DNA from 4 places in the Paenibacillus sp. FSL H7-0350 genome. Region 3 is predicted to be linked to each of the others. Evidence: predicted binding sites of a transcription regulator. Region 3 holds the regulator's gene; each other region holds the start of a gene.
What was found. Region 3 encodes Rex, which represses fermentation and respiration genes when NADH is low (regulators of the CRP and FNR family bind a similar motif). Its sites were predicted from a motif close to TTGTGAAATATTTCACAA; they were not measured.

Region 1 (7,603 bases), 1.7 Mb from region 3:
GACAATCAGGTCTGCCTGCTCCGCTTCAATCAGATGCTTCACCATCCCGCCTACTAATAAGGAACCAATGCCCTGGTTCCAGCTCTGCGGCTCACCGATGAATTGATCCATACCGTAGACTTTTCCCATATACTCTGCGTAACCGTACTCTATTAGCTCTTCCCTTCCGACAGGATAGAACTGGATATAGCCTATGTCCCTGCCTTTGAACTGCACAATTGCCCGATGAATCTCCTCTTCCTCATGAATATAAAAAGTCGTCTGCACCAGCTCCTGATCATGCGGAAGGTCACGGCCCCCGTAATACTCCAGCACCTCCGGGTCCGAGAGCCACCTTACGAGCAGCGGCGCATCTTGCTGTTCCAGCCTGCGGACACTGAGGTCCCCGTTCTGAAAAAGAATCATTATGAGATCACTCCTTATATTCCTGTAGTCCTATCACATATGTGTCAGTCTAAACGATAGAAATTGCCGTGTAAAGTTAATACCAAGCCAGCAGCTCATCAATCAAAAAAGTGGCCCCGCCGGTAACCGGCAGGGCCAAAGTCTATTGTAAGGGGGTCATGGGTCTACTATACTGAGCGAAGCTTAAGGCCAGATGAAAAACACATAAAGGTTTAATGAAAATGAATGAATATATCTGGCAGCAAAAAGAAAGACCCTGCCGAGGCACGGCGGGGTCTTCCACAAATGGTTCCACTGGGGGGTGGAGAACTTCACTATACTCCCCGAACCTTAAAAAAACATAAAACGGGGCTGAAGGTTTCCTTAAATTTACTTGCATCAGAACCAGTCTCAAGCCACAGGAATCTGATGTACAATCTGGTCCAGGGTGACCTCCTGCAGCACATTCTCCATCGCCTTCTGGGCAAGAGAGAACACTGGAACAATAGCGCCTGCAATGTTCTTGCCTACCGGACACTCCGGGTTCGGATGCTCATGGACAGAGAACAGGGAGTCCTCTTCCACCGCATTCACCGCTTTGTAAATCTGCAGCAGCGTAATATCAGCTGCACTGCGGGCAAGCTTCGCTCCAGCCACACCGGGACGTACCTCCACAAGTCCTGCCTTATTAAGCATACCCGTTAGGCGGCGAATCACTACGGGGTTCGTATTCACGCTGCCGGCGATCCACTCGGAGGTGCTTTTGCCGTCTTTGTTGCTGTCGATTAAGGTTAGAATATGAATAGCCACCGCAAACCGCGTGCTAATGTTCATAACAATCACTCCTTCACACTGGCCGGAAAACTTCCGCCAGATGCAACTATAATAGTTACATTTCGAGCAATTGTCAATCCCGCGGGGAGTTTGCAGACAACAGAACACTATTCACTGTCATAAGCCTGCAATGCCACCGGCAGGGCCTGAATCACCACATTGCCTACCGCCGGAAGAGGCAGCAGCACTGCGCTGATAATCTCGTCACGGGTTGCGCCGAGCGCTTTGGCATGCTTGACATGGAAGGGAAGCCCGCTCTCCAGCCTAACCGCCGCGAGTACGGAAATATAGGCAATCTCCTCGGTTTTGGCATCCAGACTGCTTGCGGCATCCAGTTTCTTCACAATTTCGCCAAGGGCCTTCTGCTGCTCCGGCGCTTCCTTCATAAATGTCATAAAGGCATGACTGACTTGCGGTACATTATCCACTTTAATGAACCCTCCGATTTTGGAAAAAGATTCTTGCATCCCATATCATAACATCATCTTTAGTATGAGGGTTTCTTGCGTAATGCATACATTACAACTGTTAAATATTCCTATATATCTTCACGCACTGGTTAGAATAATCGGCTTGCCCTTGGTGACCACAATGGTATGCTCAAACTGGGCCACACGGCTGTTGTCGGCAACGCTGAGCGTCCAACCATCCGGCTGCTGCTCTACAAAATCAGTGCCTGTGGACAGAAACGGCTCGATGGTAATGACCTGGCCTTCTTTGAGCACGGTCGTCACACGCGGATTATAGAAGGGCAGAATCTCAAACGGCTTCTCATGCAACGCTTTGCCGATGCCGTGGCTGCACAGGTTACGCACTACTTTATAGCCGCGCTTCCGTGCTTCCGACTCCATAACCCGGCCGATCTCGTTAACCTTCATACCCGCCCGGAGATGATTAATCACGCTCATCATAGTCTCTTCCGTACTCCGGCAGAGGTGAACCAGCTTCTCATTATAAGGAGGCAGCTGAAACGATACCCCGGCATCGCCAAAATAACCGTTCAGCTCGGCAGAGACATCAATATTGATCAGATCTCCGGCCTGAATGACGCGTTGTCCCGGAATTCCATGCGCCACCTCTTCATTCACACTGATACAGGTCGTTCCAGGGAAGTTGTAGGTTACCTTTGGAGCAGATTTTGCGCCAAAATGGTTCAGAATCTTCGCACCCACTTCATCCAGCTCCGCAGTCGTCATTCCGGGAACTACACTTTTCTTCATCTCCGCGATGGTGTGGCCTACCACTGCACCCGCCGCTTTCAGTCCTTGCATATCCTGGAGCGTCTCGCTCGTCATTCTATCCACTATCCTCTCGTATTCGAAAGCTCCCCGATTCTTCATCCTGTGCAGCCCGGCACCTAATGGTTCCAGCGTCTCTACTTGGCAGCCTCCTGAAAAGCAGATCCATCCCAGCGATAGGTTGTCTCCACCTGCTTCCCAAGCGAATTAATATATTGCTTCAGCTTGAATACTGAACCGTGGCCCGAACCATATTGGCCTATTGTAAAGTCGGGATTGCCGTCCCCGTTGTAATCCACGAACTGAATCTGGAACAGATCGCCGAACCGCAGCTCTCCGGTGAAATGCCGGCTCAGCGCAAACGTTCCGATGGCCTCGCCCTGTTCATCAGTAAGAAGCAGCCGGAATTGCCCGCTCCAGCTCCGCCCTGCCAGAGGAGAAGGAACAGACCAGTCCTCCTCCGTTGAAGATCAGCTTGTGCAGCTTGTCGGCATTACTGGCGGATACGGTATACCCCGTCCCGCTGCGCTCAGCAGACAGCAGAAGTCCGCTGTTCCCTTCCTCCCGGCCCAGACCCAGAATGTAATCTTCTGTATAGCCGTCATCGTAGACCAGCTTCATGCGGAAATCTGCATCATAATCCAGTTCGCCGGCAATACGCTTGCTTGAATTCACGGCCGCAGCCATCGTCTGGATGAACTCCTCATCACTGAATCTCTTGGATTCAAAAGGAGCCCTCTCTGTAATAGAACAACCAGAAGGGCAGGCAGAATCAGCAGCAACCGCCTAATGGGTTCCACCTCCAAATCTTATGTATCTTCTAAGTATAACAGTCTTACTACGCAGAGTGAAATGAACGCCTCCTTCCTGCCGTTCAGCAGCAAGGCGTCTGTCAGGCAGACGTCAAAAAACCGGCCCCCGCAGACGCTGGAACCGGTGAGTACGGTGATCTCAATAGGCAATAATTGCGCGGCTCAATCTCCCGCTGAACTCCACTTTAGCTTATTGCACCTACGGCCTTCATCCAGGCATCGGCGATTAAGGCATGTCCCGCAGGCGAAGGGTGCACGCCATCCGCCGCCCAGTAGGCAGGTTCAGCCTTGACGGATGCCGCTGCGAACAGACCATCCAACGGCACGAGTACAGCGCCGTATTCACGGGCCAGCTCACGAACTACGTGAATTTTGGGGTCCAAGTCCTGACGCCAGCCCTTGCGGTCTACCGGCACCGGCAATACGAACGGCTCTACCAGCACCAGCTTGGCATCCAGATGCTGCTTGGTCCGTTCAATCAGATCACGGTAGGACGACTCGAATTCAGCCGCTGTAGTCTCCTGCCCGGAATCATACCACCGCCAGGTATCATTTATTCCAATATAAATAGATACCCAGGTTGGCTTCAGCCCAAGACAATCCCTCTCCCAGCGCTCCTGCAGGTCGACCGCCCGGTTGCCGCTGACTCCGCGGTTCAGGAACGTAAGATTCTTCTCTGCATACTGAAGGCCAAGCCGGGCGCCCGCCATCAGCGCGTAACCTACACCCAGCGAAGAGGCATCGGCGTAATTGCGTCCACAATCCGTGATGCTATCCCCCTGGAACAGGATGATATCGTTCTTTTGAAATGGCATGCCTGAAATCCTCCTATGAAAATATCTGTATTATGTAAACATGATCATTATAGCAAATAGATTTTCCTGCGGACACGTTTTAATTGAAAATTATTCCTTATTTTAAATCAGAAAACCCCCTAAGACTGCCATATGACAGCCCTAGGGGGATCTTAGGATAAGAGATTAATAGGCCAGACTGAACAAGCCATGGATATGAGTCAAGTAACGGATATTGCTGGCTTCCTTCATCAGTGTAGCCGGCAGCCCCTTCAGCGGAGTGGAGTTACCGCCGACAATGGCTACCCCGTCTTTGCGTCCTAGGCTGGCGAGTGTGCCGGAATTGACCGGGCTGAAGGCTTCCTGCGGTTTATCATTAAGATGAGCGAACAGATTGTAGCCGATCAGCTCACCCATCTGCCAGGCGATCTGTGCCGTCGGCGGATAAGGACGGCCATCCGGTGCAAAGACAACAGCGCTGTCTCCGGCTACAAATACATTAGGGTGCGAAGTGGACTGCAGGAACTCATTCACCGTGGCCCGGCCGCGGTTGACTTCAAGACCAGATTCGCCAACCAGCGGATTGCCCTGTACCCCGCCGGTCCAGACGAAGGTGTTCGCCACAATCTGCTGCCCATCCTTCAGATCAATCGTATTGTCGGCCACCTTCGTAACCGGAAGACCGGTCAGGAACTGCACCCCGCGCTTCTCCAGACTGGCTGTAGCGCGCTCAATCAGATGATCCGGCAGGACGGGGAGAATCTTCGGACCCGCTTCAACGAGCAGAAGCTTGATCTCAGCAGGATTCACTCCATATTGCTTCGTCAGCTTGGGCAGAATGTCGGCGATTTCGCCTACCAGCTCTACCCCGGTCAATCCGCCGCCTCCGATCAGAATCGTAGCATCTGCTGCGTTGCGGGTTTTGGAATAGTCACGAATCCGGTCTTCAATATGCCGGCGAATCCGGAGCGCATCTGCTGCTGATTTCAGCACCATGCTGTACTCTTCAAGTCCCGGAATACCAAAGTATGCTGTCGTGCTGCCCAGACCGACAACGAGAGCATCATAAGTCAGCATGACGCCGTCCGAGAGAATAATCTGCTTGTTCTCTGCGGAGAACGAATTGACCTTGGCGATTTTCAGATCAATATCTTTACCGGCGAACAGCTTCGCCAGCGGCATGGCAACCGCCTGTTCAGACGCACTGCCCGCTGCAAGCCGGTGCAATTCCGTAATAATCTGGTGAGTCGGATACTGATTGACTACCGTAATTTTGGCTTCCGCTTTGCTCATATATTTACGAACGGTTAAGGCACTTAGCAAGCCGCCGTAGCCTGCACCTAGAATCACTATATGTTTTGACATGATCATTCCTCCATCATTAAGTATTACGGGCTTATTTGCCCGATTGACGTTCACCGCTGACCTGTAGATAAGCATTCATGAACCGGAGAGCCTTCTGCACCTGCGGGTCCTTGATCATCTTCATCATGCCGAACAGGCTGATGGTTTCACTGCTTGCATCCGCGCGGTCTTTCGCTTCAATGACAGTAGCCGCCAGATTCTTGGCAGTGCCCACCACAGGACCCGCCATTTCCTTGATCGCACCGACTGTATCATTCTTAAGTACTTCATCCGTGGCAACCGACTGCACAAAATCTAGTGATTTGGACAATACACTGACCATTTGTGTGATCTGCGGCAACTGCTCGACCAGTGCCATCAGAGATTGCTGAACCTCCGGCTTCAAAAGCTCTTTCAGCACATCCTCTTTGGGAAGGGCAGCTTCTGGTATTTCTTGTTCAGGAAGATTTTGGGTAACGGTTTCTGACATATCGAAGTCTCCTTTTACAAATCGTATTCTTGCATAATGACATCCAAGTGAAACTATGTGACTATTATAACACTCTATTTGTTATTATTGTCACAATCTTTTTGTCTTTTCAACCTATTTTTGTGATTATTATCACTTCCTTATCGATTTTATCGAACTCAGTTATTTAATCAGGTTAAATTTACAAATTATTATGTATTTGCTCATTGACGTATGCAAAGAGTCGTGATATCTTAAGCAAGTAACTTAATGTAAGTTTATTAATTAATATTAGCAATTAATTTTAACTAAGCAGCATACATAATTAGATGGAGGTAATGATTTATGAGTACTTTTTCCGAATTGGTGCAATCCCGCAGATCGGCTAATAATTTCGTGGAAGGTGTTACCATCCCGCAGAGTGAGCTCGAAGAGATGTTCTCCCTGGCCCGTTTGGCTCCCTCAGCTTATAATCTTCAGCACGCCCATTACAAGGTGATCAGCGATGACAGCGTGAAGGAAGCCATCCGCAAGGACGCGTATGGTCAATACAAGATCCACACCGCATCGGCTGTTATTGTGGTACTGGGTGACAAGAATGCCTATCTGCAGGCTCCTGAAATCTATAGCGGGCTTAAGCTGCTGGGAGCGATGAGCGAGGATGCTTACGAGCAAACCATTCAATCCATCAACGATGCTTATACCGGGAATGATGCGTTCCAGCGGGATGAAGCGATCCGCAATGCTTCTCTGTCGGCGATGCAATTCATGCTGATTGCCAAGGATAAGGGCTGGGATACCTGCCCGATGATCGGCTTCGATCCGGAGGCAGTGAAGGCTACACTCGGTCTCGGCGACCATATGGTTCCGGTGATGCTGATTACGATCGGCAAGGATAACCAGCACAAGATCAGACCGCGCGGCTACCGCAAGCCGGTTAATGAGTTTGTTGAATTTATCTAATAAAAAGGGTCTTCCGGCTAATCTGCCGAAAGACCCTTATCTATATCATCCTGACGTATTCCTAATCCGTACTCACCGCGCATACTGCAAAATCGCCACAGCCGCACGCTCTTGCCGCTCCACATCCGTGCTGTATAGAGCCGCCTTCAGGATAGCTAGCGCCTGCGCTACTGTAGCTTCATCCACCTGAACGCAGCAGGCCCCGGCGGCACTCCCGCCATCCCCTGCCTGATTCCCCAGCCACAGATCGATTCGGGCTGCGGGCAGCACTCCTGAATAAGCAGTTATTCTGCTGTCAGAAGCAAGCAGCTCTGCTGCAGCCAGATTAACCGCAGCAAAAGGCAGACTCTTCAGCCAGGTGACACCGCGCCGGTGGGCTGTACTATCCTCAGTGCCGCTGTGCCGGGTATCATAGAAGTAATCGCCAAGGTCCCCGAGATACACCCACTCTTCATCGGCGATCAGCACATAATCCCCATCCTGCATCGCATTGACGAAGATATCCAGGGTATGAGTTGCGACCTCCAGCTCATGCCCGTGATAGCCTGCGGCAGCCAGCTTGCTGCTGATCTCTTCTCTGCTATGCTGCTCCAGATCACCCGTACCGGGATAACCCGCACATATATAATTATCCTCCAAAAAGGATTTCAGCAGCCCGCTGCCGAGTTCCTCAAGCTTCACTCCATACAAGCTCATTTCCGTATCCTTTCCCTCCAGGCAAAGCTGCCGGAGTCTACGCAGCATTGAAACCATCCTTTTCATTAT
Region 2 (7,603 bases), 2.1 Mb from region 3:
GGCCGGAATTATCGGCTATCACGAGATTGACTGGCATAACCGCTCAGTCGGCATCGGCTACTGGCTGGGCGAGGGTTATGAGGGACAAGGCTATATGACCAGTGCCTGCCGGGTCTTTGTCGATTACGCCCTGCTGGAGCTGGACCTGAACCGCATCGAGATCCGCTGCGCTACAGGCAACCTGGCCAGCAGAGCGATCCCCGAACGGCTGGGATTCATCTTCGAAGGGGTCATCCGCCAGGCCGAGAAGCTGCCTGCCGGTTATGTGAACCACGCAGTGTACGGCCTGCTGCGCAGCGAATGGAAGCTACTGGGCTGAAACTAACTATTTCAATTGCTCTTTTTCCACTTGTTTTCGGTTATTTTCCAGATGTAGGCGAGATAAGATACGTTTTTCCACATGTTTACTTGAAGGGCGGGTTGAAAGTGGCCGAGCGACAGAGTGGCATGTGCAGGTGTGGAGAGAGACGAGTATCTTAACTCTCCGCCGCATCCAGCCAGCCCCGGAACCGCTCCCGGAGGCCAGCCGCAAGGCTCTCCAGTCCGGCCAGCTCGGCGAGTCCGGTGTGATCCTTGCGCCCGTGCTCCATCGAGTACAGGACCTGTCTCACCGGGATATTGCCTGCTCCGCTCGCAAGCTTCACGATCCGGTCACCGGCTGCAAGGCGGCCTTCACGCAGCACGCGGAGGTAGAAGCCGCTGTAGCCGGTGGACAACACCTGGGCCGGCATATCTGCCGGTCCATGCTTTTGCGTAAGCTTGAAGCACGGGAAGCGCGGCTGGCTCACCTCCAGTAGTGCTGTACCGATCTCGAAGATATCCCCGATACACACCTCGGTCTCCAGCAATCCGCACGCCGTAATATTCTCCCCAAAGGCGGAAGACTCCAGCTTCCGGCCAAGCCGCTCCTCCCAATAGGCATAATGCTCCACCGGATAGACGCAGACTGCCTTGTCAGGGCCTCCGTGGTTGACCAGATCCGCTTGTCCGTCCCCGGTGAACCCTCCGGCTCGAAGTGCAAGCGAACCGGCAACCGGCAGCTTGTAAATTCCGGTGTCCAGCGGCTTGCCGCGGTATTCCACCGTCTTCGGCTTGCCTACATTCAGCGAGACGACTTGCATCTTCACTTCAGTCTCCATCCCCTTCTCCTCCCGTCAGCCAGCAGCTCATGAATACTTCATCCACATAACGTCCGCTTAAGTAGAACTCCTCCCGCAGGCGTCCCTCTTCCTCGAACCCGCATTTGCGGTAGAACTGAAGCGCCGGTGTATTGCAGGAGAGCACGCGCAGCCGCAGCTTGCGGATGCCATGCCTCACGGCATGGCGCTTGATCTCCGCGATCAACCGGCTGCCTACACCCAGCCGCTGAAAGCGCGGATGCACAGCGATATTCACCTCGCATACATGGCGGTTGCTCTCCATCCCGCTGGGACAGCCGAAGCCGACATAACCGCATAACTCCCCTTCCTGCAAGGCCACGAGCTGGGAGCCGGGCGGCGCATGCAGCAAATAGTCCTCCCGCGAGCGCCACATCAGCGGACCCGGGGTTGTATTCTCCGTCCAGATCATATTATCCAGCACGATCAGCTCACGGGCATCCCTGATTTCGGAGGGCCGGATAAGCAGCGCAGCATCTCTGTTGATTGGTTGCATCATTATACACCCCTTGCCTTACTAATTACTAAGCAGATCGTAAAAGGTTTAGTTACAGCCTGAACGATTATGCTGTCCTGCGCTCAGGCTGTACGGCCGAACGATTCACGTAGGCGTGGACCGCGAAGAATCCTACAGACAGCACAGCCATGCCGCAAGCGAGCCAGCCGGTAGGCGCAAGACCGCCCCTGTCGAACTGAACGCCCATCAGATATGGCCCGATGACACGTCCGATTGCGCCGATCCCGCCGCTGAGCCCGAGATAGAACGGCGCGCTGCGCTGGGCATGCTCCGAGATGAAGGAAGGCATCGCCGGAGAGATCAGCATCTCCCCAAGGGTAGCCAGCACCATGCCCAGCAGCATCCCCGGATAGCTTGGCACCATCAGAATTACAGCATACCCGGCCAGGTAAAAGACGGCGCTTGCCGTCATCTGCGCGGTTGACGTCTGCGCGAATCCGCGCTTGATCAGGCTGACCAGCGGCTGCGCCGCGAAGATCAGCACACCGTTCAGCGTCCAGAGGAAGCCGTATAGCTGCTTCGACCAGCCCTCCGAGATAATGAACGGCGAGACTCCGCTGTTCCAGATCGAATTGCCGATCAGCAGGAACATCGAACCCAGCGCCATGAACAGATAGATCCGTATATGGCCGAGAAGTCTCCAGCCCGATACTTCATTCTGCGGATGCTTCTTAGCGGCTTGGCCCTGAGCCGGTGCCGCCCCTACCCTGCGCAGATAGATGAAGAAGAATCCGGCAAATACAGCCGAGGTGACTCCGTTGAGCACAAAGCTCAGCATATAATTGCCCAGGAAGCCACTCAGCGCGGTTCCCAGAGCTACCCCTATATTATTAGCAACATAGATGATATTGAACAGCTCGGCGCGCTGCTCCGCGAACCGGAAGCCGATAAACGCCTGAATCGCCGGGAGGGAGAGGGAGTTGAACAATCCCATCAGCCCCATCACGATAATGAATACGCTCCAGCTTCCGCTCGCCCACGGGAGGGCAAACAGCGTCAGGGCATTCATGGCCAGAGCGCCGACAATCAGGCGGTTGACCCCTACCTTATGGTACAACGAGCCGCCCAGCAGCTGACCGGCAATCCCCCCAAGGGACTGCACCAGCAGAACAATTCCCGCGTCCTTCATACTACGTCCCAGTTCATCGAATACATACATGGTAACCAGCGGCCACATCAGCGCACTGCCGGTAGCATTAATAAGACTGGCAATCAAGAATACTTTTATTTCCTTCGGATAGGCCTGCATGAATCTCATATCTTGTCTGTCATCCCCTGTAACATAGCTGTCATTAATCCATCCAGTATCATCCCAACACAGGGGGCAGGGCAAGCATGCGCGTTAATGCTGTATCGCGGGAAACCAGAGAATTATCCTATTGAAAATCAATCCCTTCTTCACCGCCGCCAGCGATATTAATATTCTATAACCCGCTCTTTCACACGTAAACAAAAATACCTTGCCGGCACTGATTCGTTCCCCGGAACCCGGGGTAATGATCCATATGAAACACTCCCTATTTTATTCACCGTGAGATCCGATTTCGTTCCCCCGAATCGGATTGCACGGTGAATTTTGTTTAAATATAAGTATTTATAAGTTTTACTCTATAAATTATCCTTCTATTTCTCGCTGAAACGTTACCGTCCTTATAAAGGACGGCAAAGCCGTTTCCACTTGTGTCCGGAGAAAGATCCTGCTGTACCCGACATAAAAACACTCCCTGTCTCTACGAATCCCTTGAAGCAGGATGCCGAGAAGCAGGAAGTGCTTAGGCCAAGCTATGGTACAGTCAGGCGATTCACCGGGTCAGGTCCGATATTGATTAAGCGTGTTTCTTCAAACCCGCAGCAGGGACGCCTGCAGCCGAGTTCACTGCTCCCGGCTCCTTGCGCAGATAGGCCATCCAGTACGCAGCAGCCACGAAGATCGCGCCGCCCGTCAGATTGCCCAGCCAGACCGGAACGAAGTTGGCCACATACTGGCCCCAGGTGAAATGTCCTTCGAAGATCGCAGCAGGGATAAGGAACATGTTAGCTACAACGTGCTGGAAGCCGATGGCCACAAACGCCATGGTCGGGAACCAGATACCGAGGATTTTGCCGCTGAAATTGTCTGCCCCGTACGACAGCCATACCGCCAGCGCTACGAGCCAGTTACAGCCGATCCCGGAGATAAAAGCCTGCAGGAACGTAGCATCGATCTTATGCTCCGCCATACTTACCAGCTTCTCCAGATACACACCATCTGATGTAAGGCCAACGATGTGACCGAAGAAATAAGCAACGAACAAGGCGCCTGCCAGGTTGCTGAGCGTGATCAGCACGAGGTTCTTCATCACTTCCCAGAACGAGATCTTCTTCGCAATGAACGCCAGCGGCACCGCCATCATATTTCCCGTCAGCAGTTCCCCTCCGGCAAGCAGCACCAGAATGAGTCCAACCGGGAACACCGCAGCCCCGATGAAGTTAGCAATGGACCCCCACTCGGCAGGCGCACCGGCAATGACACGAATATCCAGCAAAAATCCGAGCGCGATAAACGCCCCTCCCAGAAAACCGAGAATGAGTACAGTGCTAAGCGGATTATGTGCCTTCTTGACTCCGTTCTCTACCGTAACTTCAGCGATTCCCTGCGGTTTGTTATAAGCCATGATTCCTATCCCCTTCTAATTACTTAAAATTTGTTCCTTTATGCCATTGTAACGTGATCCTAATCACATTTACGTGATAAAAGTCACTATCCGAAAAACCAAGTGAAAGTTTTCACTGACATGTCAAATTTACCATAAAAGCTGGATTCATGCACTGATTTAATACAGCTCAAGGAATTCACAGATTAATCTCACCGGAAGGAACCGGAGCATCCAGCAGCGAATAAAAAAGATAAAAGTTATACCGGCTGCTTGTTAAACAGGCCGGAGAGAGGAGTCTTTGTATGGTTAGCCAAGAAGTACAGGACATCATTGAAACGTATATCAGGGCATATAATTCTTTTGACATTCAAGGCATGGTTGACCTGATGCACCAGGATATCATCTTCCGGAATATTTCAAATGGGGTAACCACCACGGAAACCAGCGGCATCCCGGCATTCCGGGCATTGGCTGAGCAATCATCAACGATGTTCTCCAGCCGCCGCCAGATCATTACCGGGTACAGCGCAGGACCTGACAATAATGTTGAGGTGGCCATTGATTATGAAGGCATCCTTGCCGTGGATATGCCTGGCGGATTATCGGCCGGTGATATGCTGCGGCTAAAGGGAACGTCTATATTCGGCATTAAGGATGGAGAAATTGTGTTGATTGAGGACCGCAGCTGAGCACATAACATTTAAGAAACACAAGTGGAAACGGCTTTGCCGTCCTTTACAAGGACGGTACCGTTTCGGCGAGAAATAGACGGATAAGATGTAGTCGGTTTTTCGACCACATTCAGCCCGGATGACCACTCGCGTATCCCCGGCTTTATGCACCACTTATCCACATCGGAAGAAAATCATAATTCCCTTTTCAAAAAAAAGAGCCCGGAATGGGCTCTAATACAAAGGTATCAATAAATTAAGCGTGGACAGGCTCCTTGACGGGAGCAGGCTTAGGCAGAGCCTGAAGGCCTGCAGTGTTCAGGAAGTTCCAAGGTTTGTTGTAATGCGGCTGGAAGAAGAAGTCGATGAAGGCCAGCTGGTCAACGGTCATCTTGTTCTGGATGCAGACCGATACGGTATTGATCGACTGCGTCAGATCCATCTTGGACATAATCTGCGCGCCCAGAATGCGGCGGGTGGCACGGTCAAAGACCACTTTTACCTGAACCTGCTCGAAGGTCGGCATGAACTCCGGACGGTAGTTGTCGATCAGCATTACACTCTCCGTATCCATTCCCTCGGCTGCGGCAGCCTCTTCCGTTAGTCCGGTTCCGGCAATATTGTCCTCATAGATCTTGATGCCCGATGTTCCTTGCGTACCCATGTAGGGGATCGTGTTCGAGACCAGATTGCGGGCGACCAGCGTTCCCATACGCACTGCATTGGTGGCCAGCGGAATGTACGCGTGCTTCCCGGTCGGATTGTAATGAATCGCGCAGCTGTCACCGGCAGCATAGACATCCGGCAGGCTGGTCTGCATATAATCGTTAACCATAATCGCGCCGTTCGGCAGCATATCCACTTGACCCTTCAGCAGCTCGGTATTCGGACGGAAGCCGATACAGAGAATCACCAGATCCGTCTCATGTTCACCCTTGCTCGTAATCACCTTGGTCACTCTGCCGTTCTCCCCTGCGAAGGAGGCGACCTTCTCGCCCAGCGCCAACTTAATGCCGTGATCCTCAAGCGACTGCTGGATCGGTGCGGTGAACTCTTTATCGAGATATTTGCTCAGGATGCGGTCTTCCCCGTCAATCAGCGTAACTTCCTTGCCGTTCATCTGAAAAGCCTCCACCAGCTCGACCCCGATATATCCGGCACCGACCACAGTAATTCTGTTCACCTTCTGCGCTTCTTCGATAATGGTGTTGGAATGATTGTAGTTCTTCGAGAGCAGGATACCCTCCATCTCTATTCCTTCGAGCTTAGGCACAATTGGCCATGAGCCGGTTGTCATAATTAATTTGTCATAAGTATCTTCCATTTCCTCGCCGGTCACAAGGTTGCGGGCTTTCAGGGTTTTGCGGGCGGTATCCACGTTAATCACCTCATGGCGCATCTTCGTCTGCACACCCAGCGCAGCCAGCTGTTCCGGGGAGGAATAGAATAGTCCCTGCGGGTCCTTGACCACACCGCCAACGTATAAGGCAATGCCGCAAGACAGGAATGAGATATTATCGTTGCGCTCGTACACCGTGATCTGTGCATCCGGGTATAACTGTGCGGTATTTACAATGGCGGCCGTTCCGGCGTGGGTACATCCAATGACTGCTACTTTCATGATTTCTTCCTCCTCCAAGTTGAAAAGCTTATTTAGTAGGGCTTGTGTTTACGTTTGTGATTGTTTTCACTTTATACACTGATTATATTGTGATATTTATCACATTGCAAGTAGTTTTGTGATTTTTCTCACAATGTTCACAATTTCAAATTTTAATAACTTTGGAGTTTCACCGCATCATCCACTCCACTAGTGCCGCCGATGCGCTCTTCAACCTTGGTTTAGTTTCCCCCGGAGGAGGGGCATTATGTCTGCCAGGAGCAGGAAACAGCAGGAGGATAAAGAGTTAGGCAGAACCGCAGCCCTGTAATCGGACTAAATCACTTCCATCGAGCTTGAGCACCTCGCGCCAGCCCATTGTAATCGGTTTTTCGATTACATTGCGGTCACTTACCCTCGCGGCTGCAAAATGTATTCGCTTTTTCGCATACAAAAAAGCCTCACTCCCGCAGCATACCTGCGATAAAGTAAGGCCAAGCTATACTCATTGTTATTTGCTAATCGCTACTCGCTATACAGCCCTATGGTCTTATGCTGCTGGTAGTCACGATCGGAAGTGTCTTATTCCAGACCCGAAATTACGCCATCCTCATCGACCAGTATGCTTTCTGCCGCCGGCTTGGCGGGGAGGCCCGGCATCGTGACCATGTTGCCGGTGATCACAACAGCGAATCCCGCCCCGAGGGACAGGGTGATGTCCCGGATGCCCATGGTGAAGCCTTCCGGGGCTCCGAGCAGGCGGGGCTGATCCGAGAAGGAATACGGGGTTTTGGCCATGCAGACCTGAAGATGGTGCAGGCCCAGCCGGTCAATAACCGCCAGACTGCGCTTGGCAGCTGGAGAAAAGGCTACTCCCGCTCCACGGTAGATCTCCGTGACAATGCGGTTGATTTTGGACGGAATATCCAGATGGTCTTCATACAGCGGTGCGTACTGCACAGGCTCCTCCCGGTCCAGCAGCTTCATCAGCTCCTTCGCCAGCTCCTGTCCGCCTGCGCTTC
Region 3 (7,603 bases):
AAGTCGCTGGGTTACCTGCTTCCGGCCATCTACCATAGTGTGAAAAGTGATCAAAAGGTGATGGTCAGCACTCATACCATTAACCTTCAGGACCAGTTGCGTGAGCGGGATATCCCACTCTTAACCAGCGTTGTGCCGTTCCCGTTCAAGGCCTCCATCTTTAAGGGAAGAGGGCACTATTTGTGTCTGCGCAAGTTCGAACATAGAATGAATAAAAAGGACTTTACGAGTCCAAGAGAAGAAGCGCTCACCGCTGCGCAAATGCTTGTCTGGCTGACCCAGACGACGACCGGCGATGATGAGGAGCTTAACTTAAGCGGACGGGGCGGCGATTTCTGGGAGACTGTAGCCAGTGATACCGACTCCTGCCTGGGACGGGCTTGTCCCTGGTTTCGCAAATGCTATTACCACCGGGCCAAGCATGAAGCCGGGATCTCTGATGTGGTGGTCACCAATCACTCCAAGCTGTTCGCAGATGTCAAAGCCGGGCATCAGCTACTTCCGGCTTACGATCATCTTGTGATTGATGAAGCCCATCATCTGGAAGATATTGCCGGCAAGCATCTTGGCATGCAGATGAAATATTTCACATTCGCCCATACCCTCACCCGCCTCTATAAGGATAGCCGGAGCGGGCAGCTGCCTGCCCTCCGCCAGAGTCTGCAGTCTTCGGGCAGTGAGCAGGCTTCCGAATGGAGCGGCGTGATCGACCGGATCTATCCCGATCTGCTGACGGTGAAGGAATCTTGGGATGCGCTCAGCGACCGGCTCTTCAGCCTGCTGCCCGAGCGCAGCGATGCCGGAGCCGGTGAAGCAGGCCAACTGGTGGCCCGCCTGCAGCCGGGCAAGAAGCCGAAGGATTGGGAGGAGTTGGCGGCCCTTGAGAATACGCTGAACCTCAGTCTGAGCGATATCATCCGCAAGGGTGACAAGATGCTCAGTGAGATGCGTGACACGGACAGCCAATCCTCCTCGGACAGTCTTGTGACCGATATCGGCGGGTTATTTAAGGATCTGGCATCCATTAGAGAGCAGATCCGCTTCTTCATGAGCCTGAACGATGAGAATATCGTGTATTGGCTGGAGGGAAGCGGTAATTATAAAGGCAAGTCGCTGCAAATGTATGCCGTTCCTGTAGATGTCAGTACCCAGCTCAGGGAGCTGTTCTTCGACAAGAAGAAGAGTATTGTCCTGACCTCGGCCACCTTATCCGTGGATAAGTCCTTCCAGTTCATGATCGATAACCTGGGCCTTGGTGAAGCTGCGGAGCAGGGGCGTCTGATGACAGCGCTGCTTCCGTCGCCGTTTAAATACCGGGAGCAGGCTCTGCTGGTCATTCCCCGCGACTTCCCGAGCGTCAAGGGAAGTATAGGGGATGCCCGTTTTGTGGACACGCTTGTTCATTCCCTCGCCGAGACTGCTGTAACTACACGAGGGCGAATGCTGGTGCTGTTCACCTCCTACAAGATGCTGCGCCAGGTCTATGACCCGCTGAAGGAGGCGCTTGCCTCCCAGGATATCGCGGTGCTCGGACAAGGTGTGGAGGGCGGCAGCCGGAGCAAGCTGATCCGCCGCTTCCAGGACAGCCCGGCTTCGGTCCTGCTCGGTACCAGCAGTTTCTGGGAAGGGGTAGATATTCCGGGAGAAGCATTGACCTGCCTGGCGATTGTCAGACTGCCGTTCCAGCCGCCGAATCACCCGCTGGCAGAAGCGAAGTCGGAGCTGCTTCAGGCACAGAAGAAGAACCCGTTCATGAAGCTGTCCGTGCCGCAGGCAGTCATCCGCTTCAAGCAGGGCTTCGGGCGGCTGGTCCGCACGGCGCAGGACCGGGGCATCGTAATTGTGTACGATACTAGAGTAATTGAATCGCATTACGGAAAGTACTTCCTGTATTCACTCCCCGGTCCCAAGATGGAGCATATGCTCACCGAGCAGATGGTCCCGAGAATTGCCGAATGGCTGGAAGACGGCGGGGTTTCCTAATTCATCTGCTATTGCTATTATTAATAAGTCATGATTAACCTGAAGATCCGTTCCCGCCCTGTCCTGCCGATCCGGCAGGCGGGGGGCACGGTTGCTATAATTGAACGGGTATAACACAACTATTAAGGAGGAGAATACATGAAATCGGATAAAATATCGGAGGCCGTCGTGCGCAGGCTCCCAGTGTACCTGCGTTTCCTGAACGATCTCCAAAAACGTGAAATCTCCACAGTCTCTTCTCAGGAGCTGGGCCAGAAGCTTGATCTGAATCCCGCCCAGATCCGTAAGGATTTGGCTTACTTCGGTGATTTTGGCAGGAAGGGTATCGGCTACGATGTATCCTATCTAATTGAGAAGATTCGCCATATCCTGAAGCTTGACCAGCAAATTAATGTTGCACTGGTTGGAGCCGGTAATCTCGGTCATGCCTTGTCTAACTACAACGCTTACTTGAAGGATACGATGAAGATTACTGCGATCTTCGATGCCTACCCGCCGAAGGTGGGCCAGCAGATCAACTCGCTGGTTGTGCAGCCGATGGAGGAGTTAAGCAGCACAATCCGCTCGCAGGGCATCCGCATCGGGATTATTACCGTACCTGACAGCGAAGCCCAGAATGTAGCTGATATTCTTGTGGACTCCGGCATTGAGGCGATTCTGAACTTCGCACCGGTTATTCTCAGGACGCCTGCCAATATCCGGATTCATGCCGCAGATTTCACCACAGATCTGCAGAGCCTGGCCTATTATTTGCATGATGGAAAGGATGAGGCAGAAGATGAGCAGTAAGATCACGATAATCAAGAACGGGCACTTCCTGGTTCCGGGCAGCGACAAGCCGGTTCTAAGCGGGTATATGACCCTGGAGAATGATCTGATTACTTACATAGGTGAAGCTGAGCCGGTAGTGGAGGATGGCGCTCAGGTCGTAGACGGCAGCCGTCTGCTGTTCATGCCGGGTCTGGTCAATACCCATGGGCATACGGCCATGTCACTGCTGCGCGGATACGGCGACGATATGGTGCTTCAGACTTGGCTGCAGGAGAAGATGTGGCCGATGGAAGAGAAATTCACTGGTGATGATGTATATTGGGGAACCTCGTTGTCCGTACTGGAAATGCTGAAGGGCGGCACAACCACCTTCCTCGATATGTATGATCATATGGACCGGGTAGCGGAAGTAACGGAGCAGTCCGGTATTCGTGCGGTGCTGATGCGCGGCGTAATTGGGCTGTGCCCGGAAGAGGTACAGCAAGCAAAGCTCGCTGAGGCGGTTGCTTTTGCCCGTAACTGGCACTGCAAGGCTGACGGCAGAATTACAACTATGCTCTCACCGCACGCTCCGTACACCTGTCCTCCAGAGTTTTTCATGAAGTTTGTGCAGGCTGCCCATGATCTGGACCTGCCGATGCATACCCATATGTCCGAGACGCGCCATGAAGTGGAGCAGAACGTTGCTGACTACGGCCTTCGTCCGGTCGCACATCTGGAGAAGCTGGGGATGTTCACCCGTCCTTCGCTCATTGCCCACGGGGTTCATCTGAACGATGAAGAGATCGGGATTCTGGCCAGCTATAACGTTGGCGTGTCGCATAACCCCGGCAGTAACCTGAAGCTGGCCAGCGGGGTTGCACGTGTTCCTGAGCTGCTGCGAGCCGGGGTTAAGGTCTCCCTGGGTACAGACGGCGCGGCAAGCAACAACAATCTGGATATGTTCGAAGAGATGAGGCTGGCGGCTCTGATCCACAAGGGCGTAAGCGGTGATCCTACAGCGGTACCGGCTCCTGAAGCGCTACTGATGGCCACGGAATACGGGGCGCAGTCTATTTTCCTAAGCGGGGTAGGCCGGCTTGCAGCAGGAATGAAGGCCGACTTCATCGCGCTTGATATTGACCAGCCGCATTTGCTGCCGCATACCGATCTGCTCTCCCATGCCGTCTATTCGGCAAGTGCCAAGGATGTGGAGCATGTATGGGTGAACGGCCAGCAGGTTGTGAAGCATGGACAATGCCTGACACTGGATGAAGAAGCTATCCGCCGCAAAGCACAGGAGACGTTCGAGAGCCTGCTTAAACGGTAATTCAGGAGAACGGGAAAGGAAGCAGCGTTGTGAAGAAGAAGAGGAGAAAATGGATCTGGCTGGGGCTTACCGTGGTGCTGCTCCTTCTGTTCGGATTAAGCCAGTTCTATGCCTACATTATGAAGGACCAGTGGAACGAGCGGAATGAGGCCAAGGAGCTGGCCCGGACGCGTGCCGGACTAACGGAGGTAACCAAGGCTCAGAAATCCGTCTGGAATGAGAATGAGATCTACTGGGTGCTAACCGGCAAAAATGAAGCCGGGATCGATCTGATGGTGTGGGTCCGTTTCACCTTGGAGGGCAAGCCTGCCGGAGGCGACAACGACCTGTATGCTGAAGAGCTGAGCAAAGGCACTTCCGAAGAGAAAATGCGCGGAATCATAGCCGATCAGTTACCGGACGTGAAGATCGAACGGCTGCTGCCCGGTGTATATAACGGGGAATATGCCTGGCAGCTATTTTACAAAAAAGACGGGCGATTCTATTACAACTTCTACCGCTTCAAGGATGGCAGCGCCATCGGTGAGGGGTACAGTTTGCCCAACCGTTAAGCTAAGCGCTCAGCAGAATAACATGCGGGGGAACAGATTATCTGTTCTTCCGTTTTTTTGTATCCATCATGTCGAAAATAATCTGGAACTGTTCTGGGACTGGTGGCAGACGGGGAACTGTGGCTTAATGGAGATATATGGTTTGAGATACATCGATTAATATACTTGAATTGATATACTGATTGTATTCCTCGAATGCTATCGCCAACCTGCATATATGTCTCTCAAGGAGGATGATGAAATTGGAAGTTTTAGCATATTTGGATCAGGCGGTGGATTTGTTTAAGGAAGAGCTGGGGGATAATCTGTCGGGGATTTATCTGCACGGTTCCCTGGCCATGGGCTGTTTTCAACCGGATTCAAGCGATATTGATCTGCTCATTGTCGTAGAGGACAAGCTACCCGCAGAGGTCAGTCATAGCCTTGCCGGTCGTATCGTAGCCTTTCATGACAGTCTGCCGAATAAGCGCGGAATTGAACTGTCTATCGTCCTGAAGACATACCTGCATAACTTTGTGTATCCTACGCCATTTGAATTTCACTTTTCAGAAGCTCATTTAGAGCGGTATAGAACCGATAAGAATTATCTGTGCGGCGGCTTTGAGGATGCTGATCTGGCGGCACATTTTGCAGTAGTCTACCATCGCGGGTTTATCTTGTACGGGGAGCCGATACGCGAGGCCTTTGCGCCGGTAGACCAGAGGTACTATCTGGATTCCATTATCAGGGATGTTGATGATGCGCCGCAGAATATTGGGAATGCTCCACTCTATTACACACTGAATCTATGCAGGGTACTCTACTATGTGCAGGAAGGTCATGTCTCTTCCAAGAAGGAAGGCGGGGAGTGGGGACTTCAGCATTTGCCGGAACGCTTCCACGGGCTGCTTAGACGGTGTCTTAAGGAATATAGCGGTGCTCGCGCCGAAGGCTATGAACTGGAGCTATTAACTGATTTTGCGGAATATATGATGGCTGAAATTGAGCGTTAGCCGGATGTAGTGTACGCCGGAATATGAAAGTAGCAGCGGCATTTCAGGATATAAATCTGAGCTGCCGTTTTTTCATGGTTCATGAAACATCCAGAAATTAGTATCAAAAATTTTAAATATATTCACAACTTTATGTAAAATCGTATATACACCTATGATATACTACTACTTGTATCAAGACATGCTTAAGAGCATGTCAGTCTCGGATTGGCGCTAGACACGCTGGCTGGTCTTTATTATAGAGTTAAGCTTGGTCATTATTGAGAGGAGGACGTTTCTTGAAACTTCGTCTTATGCCTGTGCTGCTAACGTCTCTGCTGTCTGCTGCATTATTGTTTGGTGGCTGGTATTCTTACCGTCAATTCGCGGTGCAGAAGCCGCTGCAGAAGCTGGTATCATCCTACCAGGGTGTGAAGGATTCCCATATTACTATTAAACGCAATGAAGTCACTTTGAAACTGGATTTGCAGCCGGGCACGAAATTACGTGAGCTGGTGCAGTATGTATCACGAGAAGGCAGCACCGCTATTGACGGCAGGACCCTTAAGCTGGATGTGGAACAGAAGCCGAGTGAACTGCTGGATGAGTATTGGGATAAAGCGATGTTCTCTGTAGCAGAAGCTATGGAGAGCCGGAAATATACATTGATACCAGCGAAGCTGGACGGACTGAAGGAGCAGGACAGTAAGTACAGCGGCGTTACAGCTACCACAGAGATTGACGACAACAATGTCTATGTAAGCCTGAGCAACGGCACAGAGAGCAAATTCATCATTCTGCCGCGTGCAGCAGCCAAGATGGGAGTGTGGAACAATGCCTAAGTACTGGAAAGAGGTTGTAGCCGGATTTGTTCCGGTCATGCTGATTTTTATGGCTTTTGTGGGAATTAATATCTTTCCTGTAATTATAGCGATGGGCATGGTTGCCGCGCTCCTGTTCATTGCCCATGCCCGCGGCGGTCTGACGGTCAATGCAGGTGCAGATAAGAAGCGTAAGAAGAACGGTCCCTCCAAGCTAACCTTTGAAGAGATCGGCGGACAGGACAATGCCAAGCAGGAGCTGCGTGAAGCGCTGGACTTCCTGATCCGGCATGAAGAAATCAGCAAGTTCGGGATTCGTCCGCTCAAAGGAATTCTGTTAACCGGCCCTCCAGGAACCGGGAAGACGCTGATGGCCAAGGCTGCGGCGCATTACACCGATTCTGTGTTTGTAGCTGCTTCAGGCAGTGAATTCGTCGAGATGTATGTCGGCGTCGGAGCCGGACGCGTGCGCGATTTGTTCAAGGATGCCCGCACACGCGCACTCAAGGAGAATAAGCAAAGTGCGATTATTTTCATCGATGAAATTGACGTTATCGGCGGGAAACGCGAAGGCGGACAGCAGCGTGAATACGATCAGACCCTCAATCAGCTGCTGACGGAGATGGACGGGATTTATAACAATGATACCCCGCGCATTCTGCTGGTAGCCGCAACGAACCGCAAGGAGATGCTTGATTCTGCGCTGCTGCGCCCGGGGCGTTTTGACCGCCATATTCAGGTGGATATGCCTGACAAGAAGGGCCGCAAGTCGATTCTCGACCTGCATGCCAAGAACAAGCCGCTGCATGACACCGTGAATCTGGATAAAATCGCCGAAGAAGCTTACGGCTTCTCGGGTGCGCAGCTGGAGAGCGTGATGAATGAAGCCGCGATCTACATGATGCGCGAGAATCTGACCCTGGTGGAGCAGCGTCATCTGTCGATGGCGATCGACAAGGTCATGATGGGTGAGAAGACCGACCGTGAGACCAACCATGAAGAGAAGAAGCGGGTAGCGATCCATGAGCTTGGACATGCTATTATGGCTGAGCTGCTGCGCCCCGGAAGCGTTAGCCAGGTAACACTGACCCCGCGCGGCCAGGCTCTAGGGTATGTCCGGCATAATCCGCAGACCGAGCAGTATCTGTACACGAAGGATTACCTGGAGAACCAGATCATGATTGCCCTGGGCGGAGC
Region 4 (7,603 bases), 250 kb from region 3:
AATCATCCAGTGGGATGAGGAGAGCTACGAGGAGCCGTCCACCGGCCAGTTGAGCAGGTTGGAGGTGCTGGGACGCAGCCTGCATTTTAATATTCACCGCTATCTGCAGCTGAGTGCCGTTATCGGCATCAGCCAGATTCTGAAGGGGCTGAGCTTCATGGATGTGCTGAACCGGCAAGCCTCGAAGGCGATCCTCTGGAACAACGAGCATGTAGATCATTATGTGTTCTATTATGGAGATTTCAACTGGAGTAACTATGCCGCTGATCCGTCGCCCGAGGAGCTACATACGCACAGTAATCTGATCGTGCAGAAGGCGAAGGAATACATTGACGGGAATTATGCCCAGAAGGGGCTAACGATCCATGAAGTAGCGAAGAAGAATCATGTCAGCCCTAATTACCTGAGCTATTTGTTCAAGAAGAATACAGGCTATAACCTGTGGGAATATGTGATTAAGCTGCGGATGGAGGACGGCCGGGAGATGATTCTGAACACCGATCTGCGCCGGTATGAGATAGCGGAGCGGGTGGGATACGAGTCGCCGGAGCATTTCAGCAAAATTTTCAAAAAATACTTTGGACTCAGTCCCAGCGAGCTGAAGAAGTAAGAACGCTTACGATTGCCATAGATATAGACATGTTAAGTCTCTCCCTCATTTCCTACAATGAAGACAGGAGGCGCTTTCCCATAAAGTGCTGAAAGACGACAGGAATGAGGGAGCCGGAATGAATCAGTCTGCTGCGTTACACGATCACCTTCCAGCGGAGCTGGAGAGCAAGCCGTACAAGCAGAACCGTTGGAAAAAGAATTATTGGGGCGTGATGTTTCTTGTCCCCGCATTGATCATCTTCATTATGTTTATGTGGGTGCCTATCTTCAAAGGGTTCCTGTACAGCTTCTACACCGTTGATTTCGTCAAAGGGAATACCTTCGCCGGCCTGGACAATTATGCCAGGGCACTTACCGACCCCGATGTGCTGATTGCTGTCCAAAACACCCTGTACTATATGCTGCTGTGCCTGGTGATCGGCTTCTGGGTTCCGATTGCCTTTGCCATTGCGATCTCCGAGCTGCGGAAATTCGGCGGATTCGTGCGCGTTGCCGCGTATTTGCCATATGTCATGCCTGCTGTAGTCCTATACGGGCTGTGGCGCTGGCTGTATGATCCGGTTGGACCGATTAATGCCTTAATCGGCAGCACCGGAGCGGAGCAGATCGCCTTCCTGACCGATACCCGTTGGTCGATGATCTCGCTGGTCTTCATGGAGACCTGGCAGCAGTTCGGCTCGGGGATGCTGATCTATCTTGCTGCGGTGCTTAGTATTCCCCGGGACTGGTATGAGGCCGCCGAGATTGACGGAGCGGGAGTATGGGCGCGTATCCGCCACATCACCTTGCCTTCGCTGCGCAATCTGATCCTGCTGATGCTGATTCTTCAAGTCATCGCCACCTCTCAGGGCTACCAGTCACAGATGGCCTTGCTGGACGGGGGGCCGAACAATGCAACGCTGACGTATGCTCTGCTTATTGTGAAGTATGCTTTTACCAGACTGGATTATGGTACGGCGACTGCGCTGGGGATGCTGATGTTTGTTGTTCTGGGCGGTTTGGGCATTCTTCAGTTCAAGCTTAACAAGGAGGACAACTAGGATGAAGAGCGCAGACAGAGGGATTCTCTCGGAGCATGATCTTAAGAAAACCAGCAACCGGGTGGTATATGGAATTATGGTTTTGTTCATCGTCCTGATGATCTTCAGCATGCTGTACCCCATCCTCATGACGATGTTCAACGGGCTGAAGTCGAATATCGAGGTCAATTCCTTTCCGCCGCATTTTTTCCCGCAGGAATGGCATTTCGGCAATTTGAAGGATGCGCTGGATTATATCGATCTGGCCATGTTTCTTCGGAACACCCTGTATATTTTTGCAGGAAATATGGCCGCTACCTTAATTGTGCTGGGACTCGCGTCCTTTAGTATCTCCCGGATGCATGTGCCTTACCGCAAGGCCTTCTATTTCTTCTTCCTGATGACACTGTTCATTCCAGCCACGAGCTATATGATTCCGAACTTTGTCAATCTGAAGGAGCTGGGCCTGCTCAATCAATATGCGGCATTCTGGCTGCCGGCAGGCGCGAACACGTTCTTCTTCCTGCTGCTTAAGAATTTCTTCGACGGGATTCATCCCGAGATACTGGAAGCGGCGCGGATGGACGGGGCCTCGGAGCCGAGAAGCTTCTTCACCATCGCGGTGCCGCTGTCGATTCCGATTTTTGCAACACTGGCGATCTTCATCTTCTCCACAGCCTGGAATGACTGGTTCTGGCCGTCACTGGTCATGCACAGTGAAGAGAAGTATACGCTCGCTACCGCCATCTATAAGTACGTTATCAATGTAAAAGCGCTGAATACGAACATCAAATTTGCGATTCTGTTCATTGTCTCTCTGCCGCCGATCCTGGTGTTCCTGGTCTTCCAGAAGTTCATTATGCGCGGGGTTTCATTGTCAGCGGTCAAAGGGTGAGCAGAAGAATCCTTACAGAAGATACGGATCGTATACCTGCACATGAAAGCAATATAATCACACCTCGTTTGTAAGCGGTCTCTCTTTTAAGATGAAAGGGTAAGCTCATTATGAATGGAAAAGGGGAGTTACAATGCGTAAAGTTTCCAGCGTATTCGCCTGTCTCCTGGTAACGGGGACCTTATTGTCCGCTTGCGGGGGCAATAACAACGGCAACAAGCCGGCGGCTGACGGGGGAGAAGCGACACCTGCACCAGCGGCGACCCAGGCGGCAGAAGAGTCGGCAACCCCGTCACAGTCACCGGCAGATGATATCAACCAGAAGAAGGTAACGATCAAAATCCACTATCCTACGCCTGACCTGACCGAGGTGAGAGCGCAGGAGGATGATAAAATCAAGCGGTTCCAGGAAGTCTATCCGAACGTGGAGATCGTCAAGGATGACTGGCAGTATAATGTAAGCGAGATCGGAGTGAAGATGGCTGCGAACGAAGCGCCTACCTTCTTCAACACATATGCTACCGAAGCCAAATTCCTGATTGAGAAGGGCTGGGTAGCCGACATCACCGATCTGTGGAACAACTATGAGTTCAAGGATCAGATCAATCCAGTGCTGCAGAATCAGTTCATTATCGGCGGCAAGGTGTATGGGGTAACGCAGAAGGGTTACGTCACTACAACGATGATCAATAAGAAAATGCTCGATGACAAAGGTGTAGCCGTACCTCCAATGGATTGGACCTGGGACGACATGCTGAACACAGCCAAAGGAGTGGCCGACCCCAAGAAAGGTATCTCCGGGATTGCCCCGATGGGCAAAGGCAATGAAGCCGGCTGGAACTGGACCAACTTCCTGTTTGAAGCAGGCGGGGAGATTCAGAAGATTGAAGGCGGCAAGGTAGTGGCAACCTTCAATTCCGAAGCCGGAATCAAAGCGCTGGATTTCTACAAGAAGCTGAGATGGGAAGCCAAAGCGGTTCCCCAGGATTGGGCACTTGGCTGGGGGGATGCTGTAGGCGCCTTCCAGCAGGGCCGCACAGCGATGGTTATGGCCGGGTCTGACGGTGTCATCGAACAGGCGCTCAACCAGGGCGGGTTCAAGCCTGAGGATGTGCTGACCTATCCGATGCCAGCGGCAGAGAAGGGCGGCAAGCATACCGGCGTACTCGGCGGCGACTATCTGGTCATCAACCCGAATGCCAGCAAGGATGAACAGGAGATGGCCTTCCGTTATATTACCTTCGACTATTTCTCAGATAAAGGACTGGAAGCGCTCGACGCCATTATCAGCCAGCGTAAAACGGACGGCAAATATTATATCCCGCCGCTTCTGGATTACTATGCTGCGGATTCCGACTTCGGCAAGAAGACCAAGGCCGTCTATGACAAGTACGATATTGTATATCAGTACAGTCCTGAAATCATGGCGCTGCTGGATGGCAAGCCTGAAGCCCAGTACAACACTCAGGACTATTATGCCACGATGTCCAACGTGATCCAGGAGCTGTTCGCCAAGGAAGGCACAGACTCGAAGGTCCAGCTTGATGCGGCGGCCGCAACGGTCCAGCAGAAATTCTTCGATACGATTAAGGTGGAGTAGATTTAGATGTCCTCCTAGTGGGGGAAGAGGTGGATAAAAGGAGACAGCAGAGATGCTGTCTCCTTTTTTTAAAATATAAGAATTTATATGTTTCACACGATAACTTATCCTTCTATTTCTCGCTGAAACGGAACCGTCCTTTAAAAGGACGGCAAAGCCGTTTCCACTTGTAAAGTTGAGATTTATATTTATATTTATATTCACACCGTCAGAGTTATTCTATAGAAGAGCAGCGGATGAACTGAAGTGACGGCTTGGCATTCATGAGCAGAATTACCGATGCCCAACTGGCATTGCAAGGCAAGATGGGCCATCAACGCTGCAGACTACCGTATTGCGTTCGCAGAATAGACAAATATTAATTAAATAATGCATATAATATGGAAAAAATACCGGTAAATGATCGAATGAAAGCGCTTTGAAAACAACTCAAAAAAAACTTTAAACTTTGTGAAAGATTTCACTATACAAGGTGAAAAGGATGTGCTAAGATAAATGTATAGAAAGAAACAACCTAAAAATTGACAGGAGGACGAGGGAGATGGCAGTTAAAAACGAAGTCGCCGCCCAAGTGAAACAAACCACCGCTGAAGAGTATATTCAGGTTTTGGTGGATAAAGCAAAGAAAGCCCACGAAGCGTTCATGGGCCTGGATCAAGAGCAGACAAACACAATCGTTCATGCAATGGCGCTGGCCGGACTCGACAAGCATATGTACCTGGCAAAACTGGCAGTTGAAGAAACAGGACGCGGAGTATACGAAGACAAAATTACGAAGAACATCTTCTCCACTGAATATATCTGGCACGGAATTAAGTACGACAAGACTGTAGGCGTTATTGAGGATAACGCTTATGACAGCTTCCAGAAAATTGCTGAACCAGTCGGAATCATTATGGGTATCACACCGGTTACCAACCCAACATCCACCACAATGTTTAAAGCTTTGATTTCCGCGAAGACACGTAACCCTATTATATTCGGTTTCCACCCGTCAGCGCAAGAGTGTAGTGCGGCAGCAGCCAAAATTCTGCATGATGCAGGCGTAGCAGCCGGCGCACCAGAGAACTTCATCCAATGGATTGAGCTTCCTACAATGGACAAAACAAACGCATTGATGAACAATCCGGACGTTGCACTGATTCTGGCAACCGGCGGATCGGCAATGGTCAAAGCAGCTTACAGCTGCGGCAAACCGGCACTTGGCGTAGGTCCTGGTAACGTGCCTGCCTTCATTGAGAAGAGTGCTGACATTGATCAGGCTGTAACTGACCTTATCCTGTCGAAGACTTTCGATAATGGTATGATCTGTGCTTCCGAGCAGGCTGTCATCATTGAAGAAGCTATCTTCGATCAAGTGAAGAAGAAAATGATTGCAAACGGCTGTTACTTTGTGAACAAAGAAGAAGCAGCCAAGCTGACCAGCGGCGCAATGAACGTAGAGAAATGTGCGGTTAACCCGGCTATCGTTGGCCAATCCGCTGTGAAGATCGCTGAAATGTGCGGCATTCAGGTTCCTGCCGGAACGAAGATCCTGGTAGCTGAGCTTGAAGGTGTAGGTACTAAATATCCATTGTCCGCTGAGAAGTTGAGCCCGGTTCTGGCTTGCTACAAAGTGAAGAATGCTGACCAGGGTATCGAACGCGCAGCTCAAATCGTTGAATTTGGCGGCATGGGCCACAGCTCGGCTATCCATTCCAACAACGAAGAAGTTATCATGAAGTTCTCCAACCGTCTGCAGACCGGACGTATTCTCGTCAACTCGCCATCCACACACGGCGCAATCGGTGATATTTATAACACTAATATCCCTTCATTGACACTGGGCTGCGGATCTTACGGACGCAACTCGGTATCGCAGAACGTGACTGCCATCAATCTGATCAACGTGAAAAGGGTGAACCGTCGTACCGTGAATATGCAATGGTTTAAAGTACCTGACAAGATTTACTTCGAGAAGGGGTCCACTCAGTACCTGGCCAAAATGCCTGATATTACACGCGTAGCTATTATCACTGACCCTATGATGGTGAAGCTCGGATATGTTGAAAGAGTTGAGCATTATCTGCGTCAACGTCAGACTCCTGTAGCCATCGAAGTGTTCTCTGAAGTTGAACCAGATCCATCGACAACTACTGTAGAAAAAGGTGCGGCAATGATGAACAGATTCCAGCCGGACTGCATCATCGCACTCGGCGGCGGTTCCCCTATGGATGCTGCCAAAGGAATGTGGCTGTTCTATGAACATCCGGATGCAGACTTCAACGGCCTGAAGCAGAAGTTCATGGATATCCGCAAACGGGTATACAAATTCCCTAAGCTCGGCAACAAAGCGAAATTCGTTGCGATTCCTACAACTTCCGGTACAGGTTCCGAAGTAACCTCGTTCGCAGTTATCACAGATAAGACAACGGGTAATAATACTAAGTATCCGCTGGCTGACTATGAGCTGACTCCAGACGTAGCTATTATCGATCCTGAGTTTGTATACAGCTTGCCAAGAACAGCAGTTGCCGATACAGGTATGGACGTATTGACACATGCAATCGAAGCTTATGTATCTGTAATGGCCAGTGACTATTCCGATGGTCTGGCAATCAAAGCTATTCAGCTGGTATTCCAGTGGCTGGAGAAATCCGCACTGCAAGGCGACAAACTGGCCCGTGAGAAAATGCACAACGCATCGACACTTGCCGGTATGGCCTTTGCCAATGCATTCCTGGGGATTAACCACAGCTTGGCGCACAAATGGGGCGGACAGTACCACACCGCGCATGGCCGCACCAATGCAATCCTGATGCCGCATGTTATCCGTTACAATGCCAAGAAGCCTACGAAGTTCGCTTCGTTCCCTAAATATTCGCACTTTGTAGCTGACGAACGGTATGCTGAAATTGCCCGTATTCTGGGATTGCCAGCACGCACTACCGAAGAAGGCGTAACCAGCCTGATCAATGCGATCCGCGACATGAACAAAAAACTTGGCATCGAAGAATCCTTCTCGGCTCTTGGTTTCGATCCTAAGGACTTCGAATCCCGTGTAGACTATCTGGCTGACCGTGCATTTGAAGACCAATGTACAACTGCCAACCCTAAAATGCCGCTGGTATCCGAGCTTGCTGATGTTTACCGCAACGCATTCTACGGCAAATTCGATAATTAATTAACGGTTGCCTGACAAAGAATAAGGTTAAAGGTTAATATGGGACTGGATGGAAGTGACAAATATCACCGAAAGAGTGATATTTGTCACAGTCCTTTTTCAGAAAATAAACTAAAATGTTTATATAAACAACGGTCCCGGTTATGAAGATGCGATTGTGAATTTTATAACAACCATAGCTCATGGGATCACGAGACACGGGATTAACCTTCAAGCCCGCGATCTCTACAAATATACTAAATATAAATGGAGGGATTTAGCATGTCGGTGATTGAAAAAGAAGTACAAGAGGTTAAGTCTGGCTGGAGAAATTT

Region 1: NYE24_RS00335 (DUF1641 domain-containing protein) is a predicted target of Rex. The motif match lies at 5,975-5,992, and genes of this name have one in related genera.
Region 2: NYE24_RS17540 (formate/nitrite transporter family protein) is a predicted target of Rex. The motif match lies at 4,429-4,446, and genes of this name have one in related genera.
Region 4: adhE (bifunctional acetaldehyde-CoA/alcohol dehydrogenase) is a predicted target of Rex. The motif match lies at 4,575-4,592, and genes of this name have one in related genera.

Annotation. Positions count from the first base shown of each region.
Region 1 covers NZ_CP151972.1:63,614-71,216, reverse strand. The annotation lists gene NYE24_RS00380 (GNAT family N-acetyltransferase) at 1-405, opposite strand, end outside; gene NYE24_RS00375 (Rrf2 family transcriptional regulator) at 796-1,218, opposite strand; gene NYE24_RS00370 (carboxymuconolactone decarboxylase family protein) at 1,326-1,685, opposite strand; gene map (type I methionyl aminopeptidase) at 1,767-2,513, opposite strand; gene NYE24_RS00360 (hypothetical protein) at 2,594-2,755, opposite strand; gene NYE24_RS00355 (hypothetical protein) at 2,844-3,143, opposite strand; gene NYE24_RS00350 (hypothetical protein) at 3,266-3,418, opposite strand; gene NYE24_RS00345 (SGNH/GDSL hydrolase family protein) at 3,454-4,083, opposite strand; gene NYE24_RS00340 (NAD(P)/FAD-dependent oxidoreductase) at 4,249-5,427, opposite strand; gene NYE24_RS00335 (DUF1641 domain-containing protein) at 5,459-5,896, opposite strand; gene NYE24_RS00330 (nitroreductase family protein) at 6,221-6,838, shown strand; gene NYE24_RS00325 (hypothetical protein) at 6,911-7,582, opposite strand.
Region 2 covers NZ_CP151972.1:3,837,046-3,844,648, forward strand. The annotation lists gene NYE24_RS17520 (GNAT family protein) at 1-319, shown strand, start outside; gene NYE24_RS17525 (MOSC domain-containing protein) at 477-1,139, opposite strand; gene NYE24_RS17530 (GNAT family N-acetyltransferase) at 1,129-1,653, opposite strand; gene NYE24_RS17535 (MFS transporter) at 1,721-2,932, opposite strand; gene NYE24_RS17540 (formate/nitrite transporter family protein) at 3,501-4,328, opposite strand; gene NYE24_RS17545 (nuclear transport factor 2 family protein) at 4,613-4,999, shown strand; gene NYE24_RS17550 (FAD-dependent oxidoreductase) at 5,238-6,602, opposite strand; gene NYE24_RS17555 (formate--tetrahydrofolate ligase) at 7,164-7,603, opposite strand, start outside.
Region 3 covers NZ_CP151972.1:1,739,208-1,746,810, reverse strand. The annotation lists gene dinG (ATP-dependent DNA helicase DinG) at 1-1,983, shown strand, start outside; gene NYE24_RS08150 (redox-sensing transcriptional repressor Rex) at 2,122-2,772, shown strand; gene NYE24_RS08145 (amidohydrolase) at 2,762-4,063, shown strand; gene NYE24_RS08140 (DUF5590 domain-containing protein) at 4,093-4,614, shown strand; gene NYE24_RS08135 (aminoglycoside adenylyltransferase domain-containing protein) at 4,857-5,606, shown strand; gene NYE24_RS08130 (hypothetical protein) at 5,885-6,427, shown strand; gene NYE24_RS08125 (AAA family ATPase) at 6,420-7,603, shown strand, end outside.
Region 4 covers NZ_CP151972.1:1,985,870-1,993,472, reverse strand. The annotation lists gene NYE24_RS09385 (response regulator) at 1-610, shown strand, start outside; gene NYE24_RS09380 (sugar ABC transporter permease) at 825-1,652, shown strand; gene NYE24_RS09375 (carbohydrate ABC transporter permease) at 1,654-2,526, shown strand; gene NYE24_RS09370 (extracellular solute-binding protein) at 2,660-4,126, shown strand; gene adhE (bifunctional acetaldehyde-CoA/alcohol dehydrogenase) at 4,668-7,289, shown strand; gene pflB (formate C-acetyltransferase) at 7,551-7,603, shown strand, end outside.